Regions from separate parts of the Hyphomicrobium sp. GJ21 genome, predicted to be linked through region 3. Evidence: predicted binding sites of a transcription regulator. Region 3 holds the regulator's gene; each other region holds the start of a gene.
The links. Region 3 encodes PhoB, which activates phosphate uptake and scavenging genes when phosphate is short. Its sites were predicted from a motif close to TGTCATNNANCTGTCAT; they were not measured.

Region 1 (7,768 bases), 680 kb from region 3:
GTATTGCTGACTTTCGGCGCGGCGATGATCCGGAGCTGTGGCGTTTTGCGAGACAGTTGACGCGACCGGACAGGCTTGCGCCGCATCTTGGAGCGCGGGCGCAGTTTGCGAGATCGCGTCTCCTTCAGGCGCTCGTCGAGTGGTGGCATGCCATGGCCGAGACGGCGCGCGCGCAGAACTGTGCCATTCAGCAGGATCGGTACAGGTGTCTCCGGCGGTTGCTCCGATATGGTGTCTGCACTCGCAGCCGGGGGAGGCAATTCCTCATCGTCGGTTGCCACGATCGATGCTTTGGACGTCGCGGCGGAACTCGGCGCCAGGGTTGCCTTGACGTCGGGAATTATCGTCAGTGCAGGAGAAGTCGCGCCCGGCGGTAGGGTTGCTTTGACGTTGGGCACGGCAAAATCAACTCCGGGCGTCGCGACCGGAGACGGGGGAAGCGTCGCCTTGACGTTCGGGACTGCGGCTCGGGGTATTACGACCGTTGCGGGGTCCATCGTTGCCTTGATGTCGGGCGCGGCGATGACCGTCGGCTCGTGTGCGATAAGGGCAGGTGTGGTCGCGGCGATAAAGCTCGGCGCCACTCGTGCCGGAGCTTCGGAAGTTTGTGCGGAAGCTGCGAATTGTTCGTGTTGCGTCGAAGCGGGCGCAACTGGCTTCGGCGCTGCGGGCGCGGGCGCGAAGCGCATCGGTTCGACGGGCTCAATCGCCGGCGCGGCGTGTCCTGCTTGGGCCGCAGGGCGTGTGTTCAGAAACGGTGCAGGTTCGTCGCCGGAGCGTTTGGCTCGCCGGGCCGCCTGACTGAAAGCACGCAATACAAGACCGAAGGCGAAGACGAAGAGCAGAGCCCACACAAGAACTTCCGGTTTCACGACAGCCCCCCGAGTGCGACGGGCGTAAGCTCTGTCAATCGCAAATGTCCGTCAACACAGAAACGCGCAATGCCGCCCAAAGGACAATATTTGCGGCACGCCGCCCGGAAGTTCATCACGGAAGCTAGCCGCAAAAAAAGAAAAGGCGCGAAATTCGCGCCTTTCCCAGTGACCTCGCTCATTCGGCGATGATCAGAACAGCTTGGAGAAGATGAAGTAGAGGCCGCCCGCCAGCAGGATCGATGCCGGCAGCGTCAGCACCCAGGCCATCAGCAGGTTGCGGACCGTCGACCATTGCAGGCCCGACCCGTTCGCCGCCATCGTACCGGCGACGCCGGACGAAAGAACGTGCGTGGTCGAGACCGGCAGGCCGTACATGTCGGCGGCGCCGATGGTCGCCATTGCCACGACTTCGGCCGATGCGCCCTGTGCGTAGGTGAGGTGCGTCTTGCCGATCTTCTCGCCGACCGTCACGACGATGCGTTTCCAGCCGATCATCGTGCCGAGGCCGAGCGCGATCGCGACGGCGATCTTGACCCAGAGCGGAATGAAGCGCGTCGCATTGTCGAGCGAGCCCTTGAACGCCGTGATGCTCGCGACGTCATCCTTCGACAAGTTGTTCGCCTTGTCCTTCAGCAGGAAGCGCAGCGCTTCGGAGGCAAGGTACATGTCGTTACGGACGTTCTGAACGGCGGTCGGGGGCACCTTGTCGAGTGCGCCGTAGCTGTTCACCTGCTCGGAGATCTGGCGGACGAGAACGGCGAGGCTGGGATATGTACCCTCGTTGATCGTGCGCGCCGAGATGTAGTTCGTCACTGCCGGACGCGGGTCGCCGAGAACATTGTAGCCGGCGGCCTGCTTCTCGATGACGGCGGCAGCGGCGGTGGCCGTCGCCTGGAAGTGCGCGACTTGCGACTGTGCCGGAGACCGGTTCAACGCGTAGGCGGTCGGCACGGTACCGATCAGGATCAGCATGATGAGACCCATGCCCTTCTGACCGTCGTTCGAGCCGTGCGCGAACGAAACGCCCGTGCAGGTCAGCACGAGCAGACCGCGGATCCACCACGGCGGCGGCTGGTTGCCGACGGGCTCCTTATAGAGAGACGGATTGCGGACGAGGACTTTCAGCGACAGAAGCAGCAGCGCGGCGGCGACGAAGCCGACCATCGGCGAAAGCAGCAGCGAATAGCCGATATCGGTCGCCTTGCCCCAATCGACGCCCGAGGTGCCGTTGCCGCCGTGAAGCAGCGAGTTCGCAACGCCGACGCCGATGATCGAGCCGATCAGCGTGTGCGACGATGACGAGGGGAGCCCCAGCCACCACGTTCCAAGGTTCCAGATGATGGCCGCGATCAGCAGCGCGAAGACCATCGCGAAGCCGGCGCTAGAGCCGACCTGAAGAATGAGTTCGACCGGCAGCAATGAGATGATGCCGTAAGCGACGGCGCCGCTCGACAGCAGCACGCCGAGGAAGTTGAAGAAGCCGGACCAGAGCACCGCGACATTGGCGGGCATCGAGTGCGTATAGATGACGGTTGCGACGGCGTTGGCCGTGTCGTGGAAGCCGTTCACGAATTCGAAGCCGAGCGCGATGAGCAGCGCTACGCCCAAGAGAAGGAACGGCAGCCAGGCGGAAATCGGCGTGCCTGCCGCTTCAACGTCCTGGTAAAGGCTGTAGGCCGTGTAGAAGAGACCGCCGGCAAGCAAGCCTAAAAATACGAAGGCCGTTGCAGGGTTCGCGGGATGGTCGAGCTTCGGCCGGCTGCCTGCCACGTCGGCTAACGCCACGTCGGACATCGTTGGTTCCCCTATTTCAGGTGCTGATGCGGGGGAACTAGGCAGTCTCTATTACAGTGATGTGACAGTAGGGCATTGCAAGCCTTTCAAGGCTTGCAATGCAGGCATGCTAATGGGCAACCGAGGTTTTATGCTCGCGCTTCACCCAGTCGCAGATTTCCTGTTTTGCCCCTCGTTTGCAGCTGCGATCGGAAAGTGCACCGTCGTTCAAAGCATAAGCCTGGCCTGAGCCGGCCGCGTTTGATGCGGCTGATGTTGCCGCCGGAATTCCAGCGCCAGTGACGATCCATAGCGCTACGAGCGTCCATCGGATTTGATTTCGTTCCAGCATCGTCGGGTTCCCCTCAAGCGTAAGTGCGCATCACACTGTTGATAACGTATAATATAATAAACTAAATTGGTAAAGTGTGCGGAGTGGTTGGAGGTGGGGGGCGGGTCTAAATGCGCGTGAGCCAGGCCGCGACGACGATCTACGTGTCTCTCACAGAACCGGAGAGCCCCGCGCGCGGGCGTTCGGATTTCAGACGAACTGCAAAGAAATTAATTTCCGGAGCATTTGAATTCTTCTTCTTTCTCTTTTTGAAGGCCGCGCACTAGCCTCTTTTATCGCAGCGCAAAATGGCTATGCCAGCGGAGGGATTAGAAATGAGACGTACACTTACCTTGCTTGCCGCAACCTTCATCGGAGCGACTTTGGCGCAGACGTCGGCACAAGCCGCGCCGTCGCTCGTCAAGCCAGGTGTCGAGAGCACCGTTGCCAAGACGACGTTCTTCGTCGATCGCAAGAAAGAGAAGCACGCGCATGCGCGCAAGCACAAGCATCACGGGCACAAGCACGCGCATCTGAAGAAGGGCCCGCACAAGAAACACTAGCCGGACTTGAGACGGGCGGGGGCACGGCCCGGACTCGCGATCCTGCTATCCGCCGAGGGTGTTTCCGTATCGGGTCGGAACGCTCTCGGCGGAATTGTTTTTGGTACTCAGGTCAGTCGGGAGTTGATTTACGCCAGCCCATCGCGTGGATGGCCGCCTGTGCGGCCATGACGGGAGTGAGTTCGAGTGAGCGGCAAAGCAAGTCGCATCTCGGGCCATATCTATGCGAATGCAGACATCGATTTCTCGTTGGTTGTGACGGCGGGCGTTAGCTTCGCCAGTTTTGCACCTCCGAAGTCAAGTCGCGCCATTGCGGATTGCTGCCTTCAATCAGTTCGAGCTTGGCGGCACGACGGAATTTCTTCAACTGCTTCTCGCGTGCGATGGCGTCGAGCATCGTGTCGAAATGCTCGTAGTGCACGCGCATGTGCACGCCGTATCGTTTCGTAAAGCCGTCTTCCAGATCTTGTCGATGAATGGAGACGCGCGCCGCGAGATCGCCGGTCACGCCGATGTACAGCGTGCCGTTCCATTTGCTCGCAAGAATGTAGACGGCTGGCTTTACGACGCGCATTCGCCTCTCCCGTCATCCTCGCGGGAGTGAGCATCGCGAACGATGCGCGGGGATCCAGCACAAGACCTGCCGAAGGCGCAAAAACAAACAAGGCGCTTCGAGAGAAGCGCCTTGCAGGACTTACGGACGGCTGCGCCGAGTTTCATGCTGGATCCCCGAACGCGCTTCGCATGCGCTCACGCGTTCGAGGATGACGACCTATAAGCCCATGGTCGGCTTCCAATCCGATATTCGGAATATCCTATCAAGAACACCCGCTCGTTGATCCGCAGGTGTCGCACTTCAGGCAGGTGCCGTTTCTCACCATGGTGAAGTTGTAGCATTCGGTGCAGGCGACGCCTTCGTAGCCGCGGAGCTTGGCTTCGGTGGCGCGCTGCTTGAAAAGTTCCGACTTGCTCATCGGTGCAGGCGTGACGACGGCAGCGGGTGAGCGCATTTCGATCGGCTGCTCGCCGAGTGCCAGCGCGTTGGCGCCGTGCGTCAGCGTCGAGTCGATCGAGCGTGCATCGACGTCGAAGCTCGACGTTGTGACGCTGGTCGAGGTCTCGGTGATCGATGTCTTGCCGCCTGAGCGTGCCGCAAAACGGACGACCGAGGCACCACGCACGAGGCCCTTCGAAACGACCTTCGACACGTTCTCGGAGAGATCGAGCGCCAACTGCTCATCCGTCTGATCGTCGCTCGAGCCAAGGCCCGTGCCTTCGACGATTTCGCGCGGATCGACGTGCGCGAGGTCGTGACGGCCGAGGTACGACACGGCAAGCTCGCGGAAGATGTAGTCGAGGATCGACGTCGCGTTCTTGATCGCTTCGTTGCCCTGCACGAGACCGGCGGGCTCGAAACGCGTGAACGTGAAGGCTTCGACGTATTCTTCCAGTGGCACGCCGTATTGCAGGCCGAGCGAAATGCCGATCGCGAAGTTGTTCATCAACGAGCGGAAGGCGGCGCCTTCCTTGTGCATGTCGATGAAGATTTCGCCGAGGCGGCCGTCGTCGTACTCGCCGGTGTGCAGGTAGACTTTGTGACCGCCGACCGTCGCCTTTTGCGTGTAGCTCTTGCGGCGGCTCGGGAGTTTCTCGCGTTCTTTCTTCTTTTCCTTTTCGACGTAGACCACGCGTTCGACGATTTTCTCGATGATCTTTTCCGAGATGATCGAGGCACGCGCCGCGAGCGGCTGGCTCATCAGCGTTTCGGCGGCGTCGGCGGCCTCATCGTCGTCATCGCCGAGGACCTGGCTGTTCAGCGGCTGCGAGAGCTTCGAGCCGTCGCGATAGAGCGCATTGGCCTTGAGCGCCAGCTTCCACGACAGCATGTAGGACTGTTTGCAATCGTCGACCGTCGCGTCGTTCGGCATGTTGATCGTCTTCGAGATCGCACCGGAAATGAACGGCTGCGACGCCGCCATCATGCGGATGTGGCTCTCGACCGAAAGATAACGCTTGCCCTTGCGACCGCACGGGTTGGCGCAGTCGAACACCGGCAGGTGCGCGGCGCGGAGATGCGGTGCGCCTTCGAGCGTCATCGCTCCGCAGACGTGCTCGTTCGCCGCTTCGACATCCTTCTTCGAGAACCCGAGGTGCGCGAAGATATCGAACGAGGGGTCGTTGAGCTTGTCGGCCGGGACGCCGAGCGTTTCGGTCAAGAACTGATCGCCGAGCGTCCAGCGGTTGAACACGAACTTGATGTCGAAGGCGGTCGCAAGACCCTTCTCGATTTTGGCGAGCGCGTCGTCGGTGAAGCCTTTGGCCTTGAGCGTCGCGGTGTTGATCGCGGGCGCCTGCGCCAGCGATCCGTGTCCGACAGCGTAGGCTTCGACTTCGGCGATCTCGCTTTCGCGATAGCCGAGGGTGCGTAGCGCTTCCGGCACCGACTGGTTGATGATCTTGAAGTAGCCGCCGCCCGCGAGCTTCTTGAATTTGACGAGCGCGAAGTCGGGTTCGATGCCGGTCGTATCGCAGTCCATCACGAGACCGATCGTGCCGGTCGGTGCGACGACGGTTGCTTGCGCGTTGCGATAACCGTGGTTCTGGCCGAGTTCGAGCGCGCGGTCCCAGGCGAGCTTCGCAGCTTCGCCGAGACGGCGATCCTTGAGAGAGGCGTGATCGAGCGGCACGGGAGCCGTCGCCAGTTGCTCGTAGCCTTGGGCTTCGCCGTGGGCGGCGCGGCGATGATTGCGCATGACGCGCAGCATGTCCGCCGAGTTCGGCTCGTAGCCCGGGAAGGCGCCGAGCTTGGCCGCCATTTCGGCGCTCGCCGCATACGAAACGCCCGTCATGATGGCGGAGATCGCACCGCAGATGGCGCGGCCTTCATCCGAGTCGTAAGGGATGCCCGCCGACATCAGCAGGCCGCCGATGTTGGCGAAGCCGAGGCCGAGCGTGCGATAGCGGTAGCTGAGTTCGGCGATGCGGCGCGACGGGAATTGCGCCATCAGCACCGAGATTTCGAGCACGATGGTCCACAAGCGGCAGCCGTGCTCGTAGGATTCGATGTCGAACGATTTATCCTCGCGGCGGAAGCGCAGGAGGTTGAGCGACGCGAGGTTGCACGCCGTATCGTCGAGGAACATGTATTCCGAGCACGGGTTCGAGGCACGGATCTGTCCCGACTGCGGGCACGTGTGCCAGTCGTTGATCGTCGTGTGGAACTGGATGCCGGGATCGGCCGACGCCCAGGCCGCGAAGCCGATCTGCTCCCAGAGATCGCGCGCCTTGATCGTCTTCGTGACCTTGTTGCCGAGGCGCGAGATTAGGTTCCAGTCCTTGTCGGCGGAGACGGCGTTCAGGAACTCGTCCGTGACGCGCACGGAGTTGTTCGAGTTCTGGCCGGCGACCGTCAGGTAGGCTTCGCTATCCCAGTCGGTGTCGTAGGTGTCGAACTGGATGTCTTTGTAACCCTGGCGCGCGAACTGGATGACGCGCAGAACGTAGTTCTGCGGAACGCCGTCGCGCTTGGCTTCGCGAATGGCCTGCTTGAGCTTCGGATTCTTCAGCGGATCGAAGCAAGCTTCGTCCTGCGCTTCGCAGTTGACGCACGCCTTCATCACGGCCTTGAGGCGCTTCTGGCAAATCTTCGAACCGGTGACGAGCGCGGCGACCTTCTGTTCCTCGCGCACCTTCCAGGTGATGTATTCCTCGATATCCGGATGATCGACGTCGACGACGACCATCTTCGCCGCGCGGCGCGTCGTGCCGCCGGACTTGATGGCGCCCGCAGCCCGGTCGCCGATTTTCAGGAAGCTCATCAGGCCCGACGAACGGCCGCCGCCCGACAGCTTTTCGTTGGCGCCGCGGAGCGAGGAGAAGTTCGAGCCCGTGCCTGAACCGTATTTAAAGAGACGCGCCTCGCGCACCCACAGATCCATGATGCCGCCGTCGCCGACGAGATCGTCGGCAACCGACTGGATGAAGCAGGCGTGCGGCTGCGGATGCTCGTAAGCCGAGGTCGAGTGCACGAGCTCGCCGGTCTGGTAATCGACGTACATGTGGCCCTGGCCAGGACCGTCGATGCCGTAGGCCCAGTGCAGGCCGGTGTTGAACCACTGCGGCGAGTTCGGCGCCGCCATCTGCATCGCGAGCATGTAGCGGATTTCATCGAAGAACGCCTGCGCGTCTTCTTCGGATGAGAAGTAGCCGCCCTTCCAACCCCAGTA
Region 2 (7,768 bases), on a different contig from region 3:
CGTTCGAAAAATCGACGAGGTCAGCAATCGCCGGAGCGACCCATGTCGCGCTGTCCGGGTCTTCATAGATCGCGCGAAGAGCCGCGACTTCACCGTGCCGGCTGATCGATGCGCCGGGAAGCTCCTCGACATCGCGCATCAACGTCGCGAAGCCCTCGGCGGAAACAACATTCGGCTCGCCATAAATGACGGCGAGCGGACGACCTCCGGCATCGAATTCATAAGGTATGCCGGCGCGGACGACGGCCATACGGCACGTGACCCAGCGCTCTTTGCCGACCCTCAGCTCGAAATCATCATAGAGACCGGCGAGCAGAACCGAAGTGCTGTGGCTGTGCAGCGTATTGCGCCCGAGACATCCCGCAAACAGCATGCGCGAGGTCCCGACATGCCACAACGGCTTCAACTCCTGATCGCCAGTTGCAGCAGATTGATACAAGCGCAGTTCTCCGCCCCCGGTTTACCTTAGACCTTCGCACGACAGTCTAACGTCCGAACGGTCCGGAGGCCACAAACTATGAGCGATACGTCAGAGCCGATAAAGCAACCCTTCAACCTCGATCGCAGACAGCTTCTCGCGGCGAGCCTCGGACTTGCCGCCGCGCCCGCGCTAGCTCTCGCAACGAGTTCGAACGCACGCGCCTCAGCGGCGCTCCTCGGAGCTGCGCAGCCGAAGTTCTACCGCTTCAAGCTCGGAGAATTCGAGATCACGACGATCTCCGACTCGGACGTTTTCATCGACGGCCCGTTTCCGCTCATCGGCGCCAACGCCAGCGAGCCCGACGTGCACGCGCTGATGCGCGACAATCTCTTGCCCGAACGCAAATATCAGCCGGGCTTCACGCCGACAATCGTCAACACCGGCAAACAGCTGATCTTGCTCGACGCCGGCAATGGCGCCAACGGGTTCGTGCCGCGCCCCAACGGCGGATGGCTTGCGGCTCAGCTCGGACCGGCAGGCTTCAAACCGGAAGACATCGACGTGGTGGCGCTGAGCCACGGCCACCCGGACCACGTCGGCGGCATCATTGAAAACGGAAAGCCGCTCTTTCCCAACGCCCGCTACGTCATCGGCCAGATAGAGCACGATTTCTGGACGCCGGAAGGCAAGCTGCCGGATGACCTGGAAAAGTTCGCGCAGGTTTATCGCGCCAACTCAAAACCGGTGATGGAGAAGATAAACCTCATCAAGCCGGGCGACGACGTCGTGACCGGCATTCGCGCGGTGGAAGCCTACGGCCACACACCTGGCCACCTCGCCTTCATGATCGAAAGCGGAGGCAAATCGCTTCTCTGGTGGGGAGACTGCGCGCATCACCAAGTCGCGTCGCTCGCACGTCCCGACTGGCATTGCGTCTTCGACGCCGACAAACCGCAAGCCGCCGCTACGCGCCGTCGCGTGTTCGACATGGCCGCCACCGATCGTCTTCCGGTGATCGGCTATCACATGCCGTTCCCGTCGATCGGTTTCGTCGAGCGAACTGCCCCCGAGAGCTACGGCTGGCTCGCACACACCTATCAGCTCAACCTCTGAGCCGAACAGCAAGCGCCTGGGCAGACCGAAGCCTCGGTCTGCCCAACGCGACTTCGATTAACCGACGCGGAAGACCGCGCCCGCGACCGAGCGTGCACGCTCGCGCACGGCATTGCCGTCGTTGCCGGACTTCACGATCCACTGACCGTTCGAGGCCCGCCCCGTGATGATGCCGACGTGATGCGGCCACACGACCACGGCGCCGACCTGCGGACCGCTCGAGCGGCCATAACGGCGCCAGTTGGCTGCGAGATTAAATTCTGGACCGCCCCCGAGCTGGGTACGCATCCACCAGCCGCACCACGCACGCGGACGACCGCCGGCTCCAGCCGACGCGTACCGGCGGCCCGTGTGCCGCTGCGCATAACGGCGGCTTACGCCCTGCCGATATGCATATCTGGAATGCTGACTATTCACGCGCTGTCCGTAAGAACCGCGGTAGGAATGACTTGCGTATCTGTGGCCCCGCCGTTGCGAATAGCCGCGGTTTGAATACCGCTGCTTCCCCGACCATTTCGCATGGGTCCGCTCAATCCGATGACTATTATAGCCCTTGTACGGATGAGCCTCGACCGACGGTACGCCAACAAGAATTGCCAGCAGCGCCGCCACTGCGAACAAGCTCAATCGCATGGTTACTCTCCTCACTTGTCTTAACAAACGGCGCGCATCCAGCGTCGTAATGCGGCGGAAACAAGGGAGGATTCGCCGCGCGACATATCGTCGTGGACGTTTGCAACTGGCACGCGTGTCGATATTTTTCGCGGTTTTTTCGGACCTTAACGGCTATTAATCAGTATCCAGATGGTCCGATCGCTACCAATAAGCGAAAAAATTGTGAAGATTACGAACGGAATTGGCAATTCCGTGATCGCAATTGTTTCTAATTTACATGCCTATTTGATGTGTGCCGGTGTGGCGATGTTCCGCATTCGCCCGCCCTGAAAAAGGCAATTGCCAGCATTCGAGGAACTCATAATGGAATATCGCCGCCTCGGCTCGTCCGGATTGACTGTTCCACTCCTTTCTTTTGGCGCGGCCACGTTCGGCGGCGCGAGCGAATTCTTTCGCGCCTGGGGTTCGACGGACGTCACGGCAGCCCGCCGGATGATCGATCTCTGCCTCGACGCCGGCGTCACATTATTCGATACCGCCGACATCTATTCCGACGGCGTTTCGGAACAGGTTCTCGGCGAATCCCTCAAAGGCCGCCGCGACAAGGTCCTCATCTCGACGAAAGCCACGTTTCGTTTCAGCGACGCTCCCAACGACGTCGGCTCCTCGCGCCTTCACCTTTTGAAATCCTGTGACGAAGCCCTGAAGCGCTTGCAGACGGATCATATCGACATTTTCCAGTTGCACGGCTTCGACGCGATGACGCCGCCCGAGGAAGTACTCTCGACACTCGATCAATTGGTGCGCGCCGGCAAAATCCGTTACGTCGGCGTTTCCAATTTTTCCGGCTGGCATCTGATGAAATCGCTCGCCGTCGCCGACCGCTACGGCTACCCGCGCTACGTCGCCAATCAGACATATTATTCGCTGCTCGGCCGCGATTATGAGTGGGAGCTGATGCCGCTCGGACTCGATCAGGGCGTCGGCGCTCTCATTTGGAGTCCTCTCGGCTGGGGACGTTTGACCGGAAAAATCCGCCGCGGTCAGCCGCTGCCCGAGACGAGCCGCCTGCATCAGACGGCCGACAAAGGACCGCCCATCGATGATGAGCGTCTTTTTCATATTGTCGATGTGCTCGATGAAATCGCGAAGGAAACCGGCAAGTCGATACCGCAGATCGCGCTCAACTGGCTGTTCCAGCGCCCCACCGTTTCGAGTGTCATTATCGGCGCCCGTGACGAGAAGCAGCTCAAGGACAATCTCGGCGCCATCGGCTGGAACCTGACGCCGGAACAGGTCGCCAAGCTCGACGCCGCAAGCGAGACGACGAAACCGTACCCATATTGGCATCAGTCCGGCTTCAGCGAACGCAATCCCTCTCCGGTCTGAGACGAACAGGATTTTCGAGCCGCGCCAAAGGCTAACACTGTCATAAGCCTGTCATCGGGTTCGCGTGTCTATGGCCGGTATCGCCGAAGAGACCGCCACAGGACGAAACATGATTGACGAACGCGAGAAGTACGACGGCATGTCAGCGCGCATCGAAGCTGAGATCGCCGACAGCCTCGATGAAGAACTCGAGATGGAGATGGACGACGACCGCCTGCAAAAGCTCATCGACGGAAAAGAGCAATCCGACAGCGACAGCGCGCTCGATCGCAAAGTCTATTTCCAGGAACTGTTCCGCCTGCAGCGCGAGCTGATCAAATTGCAGGATTGGGTCGTAACGCAGAAACTGAAAGTCGTCGTGCTCTTCGAAGGTCGCGATGCTGCGGGCAAAGGCGGCGTCATCAAGCGCATCACCCAGCGCCTCAATCCGCGCGTCGTGCGCGTCGTGGCGCTCCCGGCGCCAAGCGAACGCGAACGTTCGCAATGGTATTTTCAACGCTACGTTCCGCATCTTCCGGCGGCTGGCGAAATGGTACTGTTCGATCGCTCCTGGTACAATCGCGCCGGTGTCGAACGCGTCATGGGCTTCTGCTCGGACTCGGATGTGGAAGAGTTTTTCCGCACTGTGCCTGAATTCGAAAAGATGCTCGTGCGCTCCGGCATCACGCTCATCAAGTACTGGTTTTCGATCTCCGACGACGAACAGCATTTGCGCTTCCAGATGCGCATCCACGATCCGATCAAGCAGTGGAAGCTGTCGCCGATGGATCTCGAATCCCGCCGACGCTGGGAAGCCTATACCAAAGCCAAGGAAGCGATGCTCGAACGCACGCACATTCCAGAAGCGCCGTGGTGGATCGTGCACGCCGACGACAAGAAGCGCGCGCGCCTCAACTGCATCAGCCATCTCTTGACGCAAATTCCCTATCAGGAAGTCCTACGCGCGCCGATCGTGCTTCCGGATCGCGTGCACAATCCCGATTATCTGCGCGAGCCCGTGCCGGACGACATGTACGTCCCGGCTATCTATTGACCGCGAAACAGTGCTTTGAAAAACAATTCGGCGGGCGATGCCAAGCATCCCCGCCGATACTTTATGCGAACCTCGTCGAGCCTTCGCCGAAAGGCGATGCTCAGCGGACGCGCCGCGGATTCATATAGAGATCCGCTTCCTGACGCTGGATATCGGGCTTGATGCGCCCGTCGCGAATATCATGCGCCAACGCTTTCACGTGGCGCCGTGCCTGGCGATTGAAGACGATCATGCCCGTGAACAGTTTCATCACCTGAATGAGACGCGGATCGGCATGATCTCCGCGCACTTTGCAGCGCCATCTGCCGCCGATCGTCAGAATGGCGCCGTCGATATGGCCCACATGCTCGCCATGCTGGTTGATGAGAGTGTAATCGCCGCCGAGATTGATGAAATCCCGCCGGAACCGATAGAATTTCGGCTCACCGCCCTCCATCAGAAAAAATGAGAAGTTCTCCGGCATCAGCGGCCATTTGTTTGCCGATCGCTCGAGATAGACGAGATAGTCGTCTTCGCTGGTGTTGATCGAATACGTCGTAACCGGAACGCCGCGCGCACCAAGCGTCTGTTGAATCGAACGGCCGAGCATCATGTCCATGCTCGCTTTCCAGTTCAGCGTGTCGGAGAACAGCTTGAACACAAGCCGCTTATCCATGCCCGACGCGTCTTTCCAAATCTCCTTGCGATAGCCAAGCACGCCGGTCCGCGTACCGTTCTCGATGATCTCGGCGAAGATATCCATGTCGGTCGTAAACTGGCGCGACTTGCCGCGATTGCGCTCGCGCTTCCACGGGCCGAACTCGATCGAGTTGAAGTTCGTGATCCAGACGTTGACCTCGAAATCGTACCACTTCTTGCGCGCATCGGTCGTCGCGTCTTTTTCAGCTTTCTTCAGCTTCGAAACGGCGGCCTTACTGGCGTTGGCATCCTTGCTCTTCTCGAGAATTTCCGCTCGCGCGTCACGGGCGGCTTCCGCCGCCGACGCATTAGCCTCAGCTTCGATCGGATCTTTCTTCTGAGAAGACGCGGTCATGTTGAGCCCCTATCGCGCACCGGCCCAAATACGCAGCCGAATCAGCGACGGAGCCTAGCACCGCGACTCGAGATCGATGCGGCGGCCACAAAAAATGCAGTGGGAAACAACAGGCGTGCCGCGCAGGCCCGCTTTACCGTCCCCCAAAAATCGCGCTTCCGACACGGACATGCGTGGCGCCAAAGGCAATCGCCGTCTCGAAATCGCTACTCATGCCCATGCTGAGGCTTTTGAGACCGGCTTCTTTCGCGAGCTTCGCGAGGAATGCGAAATGCACCGCCGGCTCTTCGTCCACCGGCGGAATGCACATCAGCCCGACGATCGGCAGCTTGAGATCCGACGTGCAAAAATCGACGAACGCTTTCGCCTCGCGCGGCGGCACCCCGGCCTTTTGCGGCTCTTCGCCGGTGTTGACCTGCACGAAAAATTTGAGCGCCCGCCCCTCCCGCGAAATTTCTTCCGCAACCGCACGCGCGATCTTCTCGCGATCGATGGTATGAATGACGTCGAACAGCGCGACCGCGTCCTTGGCCTTGTTCGATTGCAGCGGCCCGATCAGATGCAATTCGACGTCCGCGAACTCGCGTTTCAGCTCCGGCCACTTGCGCTCGGCTTCCTGCACGCGATTTTCGCCGAACACGCGTTGCCCCGCAGCCAGCACCGGCCGTACGGCGTCGGCATCGAAAGTCTTTGAAACTGCAACCAGTTCGATGTCCGCTGGCGAGCGCTTGACCGCCTCTGCGGCCGTGACGATCTCATGCCTTACGCGCTTTAACCTCTCCGGCGCGGTATCGTGGTAGGTGTCGTCTGTCACGCTCTGTCCCTGAACTGCTCGCCCTCTCCATAACGCCTCCGCCGCTTCAAGAACAAGTGTCGCAATGGTGTGCGGAGAGCCAACGCATATATGCGCATCGTCATCTTTGGATCGACTACAGGAGCCCCCATGCTGAAACTCGAAGACGCCCGCCGCATCATTGACGCCGCCGAGAAGAAGGCAATCGAGATCGGCCAGCCGATGAATATCGCTGTGGTGGACGAAGGCGCCAACCTCATCTCCCACATCCGCATGGACAAAGCCTGGATCGGCTCGATCAACATCGCGATCAACAAGGCATTTACCGCGCGGGCGTTCAACATCTCGACCAAGGAACTCGCCGACAACAGCCAGCCGGGCGATCAGTTTTACGGCATCCACGTTTCCAACCACGACCGCGTCATGATCTTCGCGGGCGGCATCCCGCTCAAAGATCAGAACGGTGTCGTGATCGGCGCCATCGGCGTCTCGGGCGGCAGCGGTGTTCAGGACCAGACCGTCGCCGAGGCCGGAGCCGCGGCGCACACCTGCTGACGCTTGGCTTTATAAGTTGAAGGATTGCTGCGGGTCGCACGTCACGTGCGGCCCGTTCTCATTTCTTCGACTGCGCCGGTGCCACCGGTTCGATCTTCGCAAAAGCGTCGAATGTATTGGCGTCGCCGCTGAGAAGCGCCGCATAGCGCACGTTGAGAAAAAGCTTCTCACGCCCGACTTTGATTTCGCGCAGCACACCGATGGCGACGAGATGCTTCAGATCCCGCGATGCCTTTTCCCGATGCGCAAGTCCGCGTTCGACGACATTCTGAATTCGGCTGTAGGGCTGCATGAAAATGACGTCGACGAGTTCGCGCGTATAAATTTTCGGCGCCGCGTCGCGGACATAAGTAACCGTCGCATCGATGAGATCGTAGATCGCGCCGATCTTTGCAGCCGTCCATCGCGCGGTGTTCTCGATGCCGTCGAGCATATAGAGAATCCAGGCTTCCCAAGCCTGCTTCGTCGTTACGTCGAGAAGCAGCCGATAGTAGTCCGCCCTGTTCGCGAGAATATACCGGCTGAGATACAGCGTCGGCAGGTCGAGCAAACCCTGCTCGATCAGAAACAGAATATTGATGACGCGTCCCGTGCGACCGTTGCCGTCGATAAAGGGATGGATGGCCTCGAACTGATAATGTCCGACGGCCATGCGCACGACGGGATCGAGTTCCGTCGCGTCATTCAAGAAGCGCTCCCAATTCGCGAGCAGCTCGCGCAGCAGAATCTCGCCCTCGGGCGGCGTGTAGATCACGTCGCCGGTATTCGTGTTGCGAAGCTTCGTGCCTGGCACGCTCCGAACATCGAGATCGACGC
Region 3 (7,768 bases):
AATACATAGCATCAAACGCCTACAAAGGCCCCGGCGCTGAATGACAGCCTTGTGACACACAGCCGTCCCGCAAGGGCTTGGCCGTCGCAAATGATCATTTCGCTGTCAGTCCTCATTCAAGAAGGACGGGTACTGAACAGAACCGAGGGGATGGCCGGAACAGAGGTCGCGTTCGACACCTCAGCCTGGCTAGGAATCGTTCAAAAACAAGGCGTTAACGTTTCATATACTCTTGAACTAAGTGGACTACAGAGTGCGCGCCGGGCCTGGGGGTCCGGCAAATGGGGGACTAGGCTTCGAGCCCCCGCTAAGAGGAGATTTAGAGTGAGACAGTCTTTTGTTGCGCTTTTTGCGGCGCTGGCGGCCACCGCCGCGGCGACTGCGCCCGTCAAAGCCGACATCTCAGGCGCGGGCGCTACGTTCCCGTACCCCGTGTACGCAAAGTGGGCTGACACCTACAAAAAGGAAACCAACGTCGGTCTGAACTATCAGTCGATCGGTTCCGGCGGCGGCATCAAGCAGATCATCGCCAACACGGTCACCTTCGGCGCGTCCGACAAGCCCCTCTCTGGCGAAGAGCTCGAGAAGAACGGCCTCGTCCAGTTCCCGACCGTCATGGGCGGTATCGTTCCGGTCGTGAACATCGACGGCATCAAGCCGGGCGATCTCGTCCTCGACGGCCCGACCATCGCCAAGATCTACCTCGGCGACATCAAGACCTGGGACGACCCGGCGATCAAGAAGCTGAACCCCGACGCGAAGCTTCCCTCGGACGCCATCGCCGTCGTCTTCCGTTCGGACGGATCGGGCACGACGTTCGTCTGGACGAACTACCTCTCGAAGGTCAGCGAAGACTTCAAGTCGAAGATCGGCTCGAACACGTCGGTTCAGTTCCCGGCCGGCATCGGCGCCAAGGGTAACGAAGGCGTTGCCAACAACGTGATGCAGACCAAGGGCTCGATCGGCTACGTCGAATACGCCTACGCCAAGCAGAACAAGCTCTCGCACACGAAGCTGATCAACAAGGACGGCAAGACGGTTGCGCCGGTCAAGGAAGCCTTCCAGGCTGCTGCCGCCAACGCCGATTGGGCATCTGCTCCCGGCATGGGCGTCATCCTGACGGACGAGCCGGGTGCCGAATCCTGGCCGATCACCAACCCGACCTTCATCCTGATCCACAAGAAGCCGAAGGACATTGCCGCCGCGAAGGACGCACTCAAGTTCTTCGATTGGGCTTACGCCAAAGGCTCGGCCGAGGCTGAAGCGCTCGACTACGTCCCGCTGCCCGCCGGCGTCGTCGCTCAGATCAAGAAGAGCTGGGCCGAGATCGTCGGCGAAGACAACAAGCCGGTCCTCGCAACGAACTAAGACGACTGCAATACTGGAGGCGCTCTCATCGGCGCCTCCTTCACTTTGCCCATTTACGGTTGGACCTGGAGCATAGATTTTGAGTTTCCTCACCGATCTTCAAGTTCAGCCGTCAGCCTCTCCGGCAGAACGGCGGAGCGTTCTCGGCGCCTTGCAAAGGTCCGACGTCTTCTTCCGGTATCTGACGCAGTCGTCCGCCTACTTCGTCCTGGCGCTGCTGACTGCGATTTTCGGGTCTCTCATCGCCGGCGGCTACCTCGCCTTCTCGACCTTCGGCTTCAGCTTCCTGACAACCGAATCCTGGAACCCGGTCACGGAAAAATTCGGCGCCGTCGCGCCAATCTACGGAACGATCGTCACCTCCGCGATCGCCATGCTCATCGCCGTGCCGATCAGCATCGGTATCGCCGTATTCCTCACCGAACTCTGCCCGATGGTGCTGCGCCGGCCGATCGGCATCGCGATCGAACTGCTCGCCGGCATTCCGAGCATCATCTACGGCATCTGGGGCCTCTTCTTCTTCGCCCCCTTTCTGCAGCGCAACGTGCAGCCCGAGCTGATTGCCTTGTTCAAGGACGTCCCCGTCCTGAATAGCCTTTTCGCCGGACCGCCTTACGGCATCGGCATCCTGACCTCCGCGCTCATTCTCGCGATGATGGTGCTGCCGTTCGTGACCGCCGTCTGCCGCGACGTGTTCGACACCGTCCCGACCGTGCTCAAGGAAGCCGCTTACGGCATGGGCTGGACGACGCGCGAAGTCGTGAAAAACGTCGTCATTCCCTATACCCGCGTCGGCATCATCGGCGGCGTCATGCTCGGCCTCGGCCGCGCCCTCGGCGAAACGATGGCCGTGACCTTCGTCATCGGCAACGCACACCGCGTTTCAGCTTCCATCCTGGCGCCGGGCACGACGATCTCCGCGACCATCGCCAACGAGTTCACCGAAGCAGTCGGCGACCTCTATACCTCGTCGCTGATCGCCCTCGGCCTCATCCTGTTCTTCATCACCTTCGTCGTTCTCGCGCTTGCACGGCTCATGCTGATGCGCATCGAGAAGAAAGCGGGAGCGTAACATGGCACTCGACCGTGGCCGGTATCAGCGCCGGCGTATCAGAAGCAGGATCACCGTCTGGCTGTGCTGGGCGGCGGCAGGCTTGGGCCTCGCGATCCTCGGCATCATCCTTGCGACGCTGCTCTACAAAGGCTTCGCCGGGCTCGGCATCAATGTCTTCACCGAGATGACCCCGCCGCCAGGCAGCGACGGCGGCCTTCTGAACGCCATCGTCGGCAGCCTCATCATGACGGTCATCGGCGTCCTGATCGGAACTCCGATCGGCATTCTCGCCGGCACCTACATGGCCGAATACGGACGCTACAGCAAAGTCACGTCGTTCGTGCGCTTCATCAACGACATTCTGCTGAGCGCGCCGTCGATCGTGACGGGCCTCTTCGTTTACGAATTGCTGGTGCGCCCGATGGGACACTTCTCGGCGATCGCCGGCTCTGCCGCCCTCGCCGCGCTCGTCATCCCGACGGTCGTCCGCACGACCGAGAACATGCTGCTGCTGGTTCCGAACACGCTCCGCGAAGCGTCGTCCGCTCTCGGTCTCCCGCAGTCGCTGGTCATTCGGAAAGTTGCCTATAAGGCGGCGCGCGCCGGCATGATCACGGGCGTGCTGCTCGCGATCGCCCGCATCAGCGGCGAAACCGCACCGCTGTTGTTCACATCGCTGAACAACCAGTTCTGGTCCACCAACCTCAATGCTCCGATTGCGAGCTTGCCGGTGGTCATCTTCCAATACGCTCTGAGCCCCTACGAAGATTGGCAGCGTCTCGCCTGGACAGGCGCGCTTCTGATCACAGTCGCGGTTCTGACAATGAGTATTCTCGCACGTTGGCTAGGTTCTTCGAGGTCCCCACAATGAATGTCATGTCCAAGGACGTGGACTCCGCGCTTACGGAAAAGATTTCCGTCCGCGATCTGAAGTTCTTCTACGGGTCGTCCCTGGCCCTGAAGTCGATCTCCATGCCGCTCTACGAGCGTGAGGTGACGGCGTTCATCGGACCGTCCGGTTGCGGCAAGTCCACACTGCTGCGCGTTCTCAATCGGATGTACGATCTCTATCCGAACCAGCGCGCCGAAGGCGAAGTCCTGTTCGATGGCGAGAACATTCTCAATCCGCGCCAGGACCTGAACCTTCTTCGCTCGCGCATCGGCATGGTGTTCCAGAAGCCGACGCCGTTCCCGATGTCGATCTATGAAAACATCGCCTTCGGCGTCCGCCTTTACGAGCGCTTGCCGAAATCCGAGATCGACGCCCGCGTCGAAAGCGCGCTCGAAAAAGCCGCTCTCTGGAAAGAAGTGAAGGACAAGCTGCACAGCAGCGGCCTGAGCCTTTCCGGCGGCCAACAGCAGCGCCTTTGCATCGCGCGCACCGTCGCGATCCGTCCTGAAGTCATTCTGTTCGACGAACCGTGCTCGGCGCTCGATCCGATCTCCACGGCACGCATCGAAGAATTGATCGATGAGTTGAAGAACGAGTTCACGATCGCGATCGTTACGCACAACATGCAGCAGGCGGCCCGCGTCTCGCAGAAAACCGCATTCATGTATCTCGGCGAACTGGTCGAGTTCGGCGATACGAAAAAGCTGTTCACCAATCCCACGGACACCCGGACGCAGGACTACATCACCGGCCGCTTCGGCTAGTGACCGCTTCCAGAGGCCAACGAATTTTAGGACCGACTTAGATGAACGAACACACCGTCAAGTCATACGAAGACGAACTGAAGCTGCTCGACCGCCGCATCGCCCAGATGGGCGGCTACGCAGAAAAGCTTCTCGTCCAGGCGATGGACGCCCTCGAACGCCGCGACCCGAACCTCGCCGAAACGGCTGTTTCGAGTGACGCGATGCTCGACCAGCTCGAGCGCGAGGTGCAGGAGCAGGTCATCCTGATGATCGCCCGCCGCCAGCCGCTCGCGAACGATCTTCGCCACATCATGACGGTCCTCAAGATCGCGGGCGACCTCGAGCGCATCGGCGACCTCGCCAAGAATATCGCCAAGCGCGCGCTGGCCGTTGCTTCCGAAGCCTATCCGAAGCCGTTGATGACCGGCATGCGCCACATGACGGAAATGGTGCAGGCTCAGCTGCGCGACGTTCTCGACGCGCTCGCCACCCTCGATGCCGATAAGGCGATGAAGGTCTGGCTGAGCGATGAGCAGGTCGACGCGATGTATAATTCGCTGTTCCGCGAGCTTCTGACCTACATGATGGAAGATCCGCGCAACATCGGCCTGTGCACGCATTTCCTGTTCGGCGCCAAGAACATCGAGCGCATCGGCGATCACACCACCAACATTGCCGAGAACATTCATTACCTCGTCCACGGCGTTCCGATCGCCGATGACCGTCCGAAGGGCGACCGCACGTCGTCGACCCTGATCACGCCTCGCGAATAATCGAAGGAACCAAGGCGTAATATCATGGCCGCCAAGATCATCGTCGTCGAAGACGAAGCACCGCTCGTTGAGCTTCTGAAGTACAATCTCCAATCCGAAGGCTACGACGTCGTGCACGCAGCCGACGGCGAGGAAGCCGAACTGCTCTTGGCGGAACAGAGCTACGACCTCGCGATTCTCGATTGGATGATTCCGAAAATCTCCGGCATCGAGTTGTGCCGGAGACTTCGCAATCGCACCGAGACGCAGAACCTGCCGATCATCCTACTGACGGCGCGCGGCGAGGAAGCCGACCGTGTGCGCGGACTGACGACCGGCGCCGACGACTATGTCACCAAGCCTTTCTCGGTTCAGGAGCTGATGGCGCGGATCAAGGCGCTTCTTCGCCGTGCCGCTCCCGAGCGCATGAGCGACATCCTCGTCTCCGGCGAAATCGTCATGGATCGCGGCGCCCACAAGGTCACCCGCGGCGCACGCGAAGTTCGCCTCGGCCCCACCGAATACCGGATGCTCGAAGTCTTCATGGAGAGCCCGCGCCGGGTACTCTCGCGAAATCAGCTTCTCGACCGCGTCTGGGGCCAGTCGTCCGAAGTCGACGAGCGCACGGTCGACGTCCACATCGGACGTTTGAGGAAATCGCTGATCCGCGGCAACGAAAGTGATCCGATCCGCACGGTTCGCGGCGCGGGTTACGTCTTCGACGGCCGCGAGGCCGAAGCGCCGGTCTGACGCCGCGCCGCCAGCAGCGTCAGCTTTCCGCGTCGAGGCAGCGCGCGATATTGCGCGCCAGCCCATGCATCAGATCGAAATAGAGATCGGGGCCAGGCGTCAGCATCAGCCCTTCGGCGTCGAGCGTTCCCGAACGCGCCTTTGTTGCTTCCGTCACAGCGCTGATGAGCTTCGGCTGGAAGTCCGGCTCGCTGAACACGCAGACGGCACCGAGCGAGACGATCTTGCGCCGAACTTCCGTCAGACGCCGCGCGCTTGGCGGAATGTCCGGGCTGACGGTGATCGAACCGACGGCGTTCAGCCCGTAGCGATGCTCGAAGTACTGCGTCGCATCGTGAAACACGATGAAGGGTTTATCCCGCGCGCGACTGAGCTCTGTCGTGATGTCCTGGTTCAACGCATCGAGACGCCGATCGAGCGCCGCGGCGTTGGCGGCGAGCCTGGCGGCATGCTCCGGATAACGCGCCGAAAGCGCATGCGTCACACTCGCCACGATCGCCTTGGCGTTGCGCGGATCGAGCCAGATATGACCGTCCTTGCCACCCTCCTCATCATCGTGACCGTCATGTGCTTTGACGTCCGCGTGCTCTTCGTCGATCGCGTGCATATGGACGTGCGGCTCGAACGTTCCGCCGCGCCGTTGATCCAGCAGCGTAATGCCAGGCGCGTCCGCGAGCGTCACCACGTTGACGCTCGGCGGCAGAGTTTCCACGATCTTATGCGTGAAGGGTTCCAGTCCGTCTGACGTACGGATGAAAATATCGGCATCGTTGATCGCGCGCGCCGTTGAGGGTCTGAGCGTAAACGTGTGCGGCGACGCCGCGCCGTCAACGAGCAGCACCGGCACGCCGACACCCGCCATGACCTCGCTGACAAGCGCATGGATCGGTTTGATGGTGACGACGACCTTCGGCGTCTCCGCGGCCGCTCCGGCGCCGGAAAAGACGGCTGCCAGCAGTATGAAGCCGGCTCCGACGCGCGCGGGACTGAATTTTGCCATCGAAACCCTGTCGAATGCTATAAACATCGTATAATATAACAAGCCGAATAAAACGCCCACAAGCCAAAACACGTGCACACCATCGGCTGATGATTGATCCCGGTGTCGCATTGTCGCCACGTTCGCAATGCGACGGTAAAGGGCGGCGCCGAAGCGTCGTCACGTTGCGGCAGGATACGAGGTCGGCGAGTGATTTTAAGCAATAAACGGATCAGCGTGCTTTTCGCTCTCGCAGCCTGGCTGATACTGCCGGCAGCGGCGTCGGCTCATCCGCATATGTGGATCACTTACGAGATGACCGTCGAATACGATAAGGGCATGGTCACCGGCGTCGACCATATCTGGTCGTTCGACGACGCTTACGCGGTCATGGCGCTCGAAGGTCTCGATACCAACAACGACGGCAAATACGATCAGGCAGAGCTTGAGCCGCTGTTGAAGGTCAACATGGATGGCCTCAAAGACTTCAACTATTTCACCGTCGCAAAGCTCGGCAGCGAGACGCTGCAGTTTTCACCACCCGAGAATGCCCGTCTCGAATACACGAACAAGGTTTTGAAGCTTCACTTCCACCTGTCGCTCGTGAAGCCCGTGTTCTCCGATGCACAGGGTCTGACGATCGCCGTTTTCGATCCGTCCTATTTCATCGCCTTCGAGCCGGAAGCGACCGATGCGGTGAAGCTCGCGGCCGCTCCCGCAGGATGCAGCGCGACGCTGATCGACCCCGAAGCTGAAAAGACCGACGCGCAATCGCAAAAGCTCGGCGACGCGATCGCGCAGCAGTTCGGCGGGGCCGCTATCGGATTTGGCTCCTACAAAACCGTGGCGCTCAACTGCAAGAAATCATAGTTGCCGAGGAAACCAGCGCGCCACGTCACGCTTATTCCTCTATGGCCGGACCACGAAAATCGCTGCCGTTTCATTTTGAGACAGCGATTAACTAGCTCTTTAATTTTTGCCGTCGCCCGGCCCGATTAGATTTAAATTTGAAGCATCGCGGTTCGTACAACGGATTACGCCATGCGCAGATTACTCGTTGGCTTTTTCTTTGCGCTCCTGATGAGCCTGCCTCTCGGAGCATCACGCGCCGACCTCGACATCGCCAGCACGCCGTCGAACGTCGATTTCGAATTGGTCGTCGTCGAAGCCGATGGCTGCATTTACTGCAGGCTCTTCAGACGCGACGTGCTTCCGGCCTACGAAGCC

Region 1: the regulator PhoB is predicted to act here: its motif matches at 2,720-2,736, upstream of HYPGJ_RS09085 (inorganic phosphate transporter).
Region 2: the regulator PhoB is predicted to act here: its motif matches at 3,577-3,593, upstream of ppk2 (polyphosphate kinase 2).

Annotation. Positions count from the first base shown of each region.
Region 1 is NZ_CDHO01000003.1:153,022-160,789, reverse strand. It holds gene HYPGJ_RS09090 (hypothetical protein) at 1-584, opposite strand, end outside; gene HYPGJ_RS09085 (inorganic phosphate transporter) at 1,065-2,669, opposite strand; gene HYPGJ_RS09080 (hypothetical protein) at 3,315-3,542, shown strand; gene HYPGJ_RS09075 (GIY-YIG nuclease family protein) at 3,811-4,116, opposite strand; gene HYPGJ_RS09070 (vitamin B12-dependent ribonucleotide reductase) at 4,361-7,768, opposite strand, start outside.
Region 2 is NZ_CDHO01000001.1:160,854-168,621, reverse strand. It holds gene HYPGJ_RS00795 (AraC family transcriptional regulator) at 1-439, opposite strand, end outside; gene HYPGJ_RS00790 (MBL fold metallo-hydrolase) at 518-1,534, shown strand; gene HYPGJ_RS18595 (hypothetical protein) at 1,592-2,167, opposite strand; gene HYPGJ_RS00780 (aldo/keto reductase) at 2,513-3,538, shown strand; gene ppk2 (polyphosphate kinase 2) at 3,648-4,571, shown strand; gene HYPGJ_RS00770 (hypothetical protein) at 4,672-5,604, opposite strand; gene HYPGJ_RS00765 (YggS family pyridoxal phosphate-dependent enzyme) at 5,738-6,418, opposite strand; gene HYPGJ_RS00760 (heme-binding protein) at 6,548-6,952, shown strand; gene HYPGJ_RS00755 (Fic family protein) at 7,011-7,768, opposite strand, start outside.
Region 3 is NZ_CDHO01000003.1:836,720-844,487, forward strand. It holds gene pstS (phosphate ABC transporter substrate-binding protein PstS) at 325-1,368, shown strand; gene pstC (phosphate ABC transporter permease subunit PstC) at 1,448-2,440, shown strand; gene pstA (phosphate ABC transporter permease PstA) at 2,442-3,293, shown strand; gene pstB (phosphate ABC transporter ATP-binding protein PstB) at 3,290-4,078, shown strand; gene phoU (phosphate signaling complex protein PhoU) at 4,120-4,833, shown strand; gene phoB (phosphate regulon transcriptional regulator PhoB) at 4,858-5,562, shown strand; gene HYPGJ_RS12340 (zinc ABC transporter substrate-binding protein) at 5,582-6,562, opposite strand; gene HYPGJ_RS12345 (DUF1007 family protein) at 6,752-7,411, shown strand; gene HYPGJ_RS12350 (thioredoxin fold domain-containing protein) at 7,583-7,768, shown strand, end outside.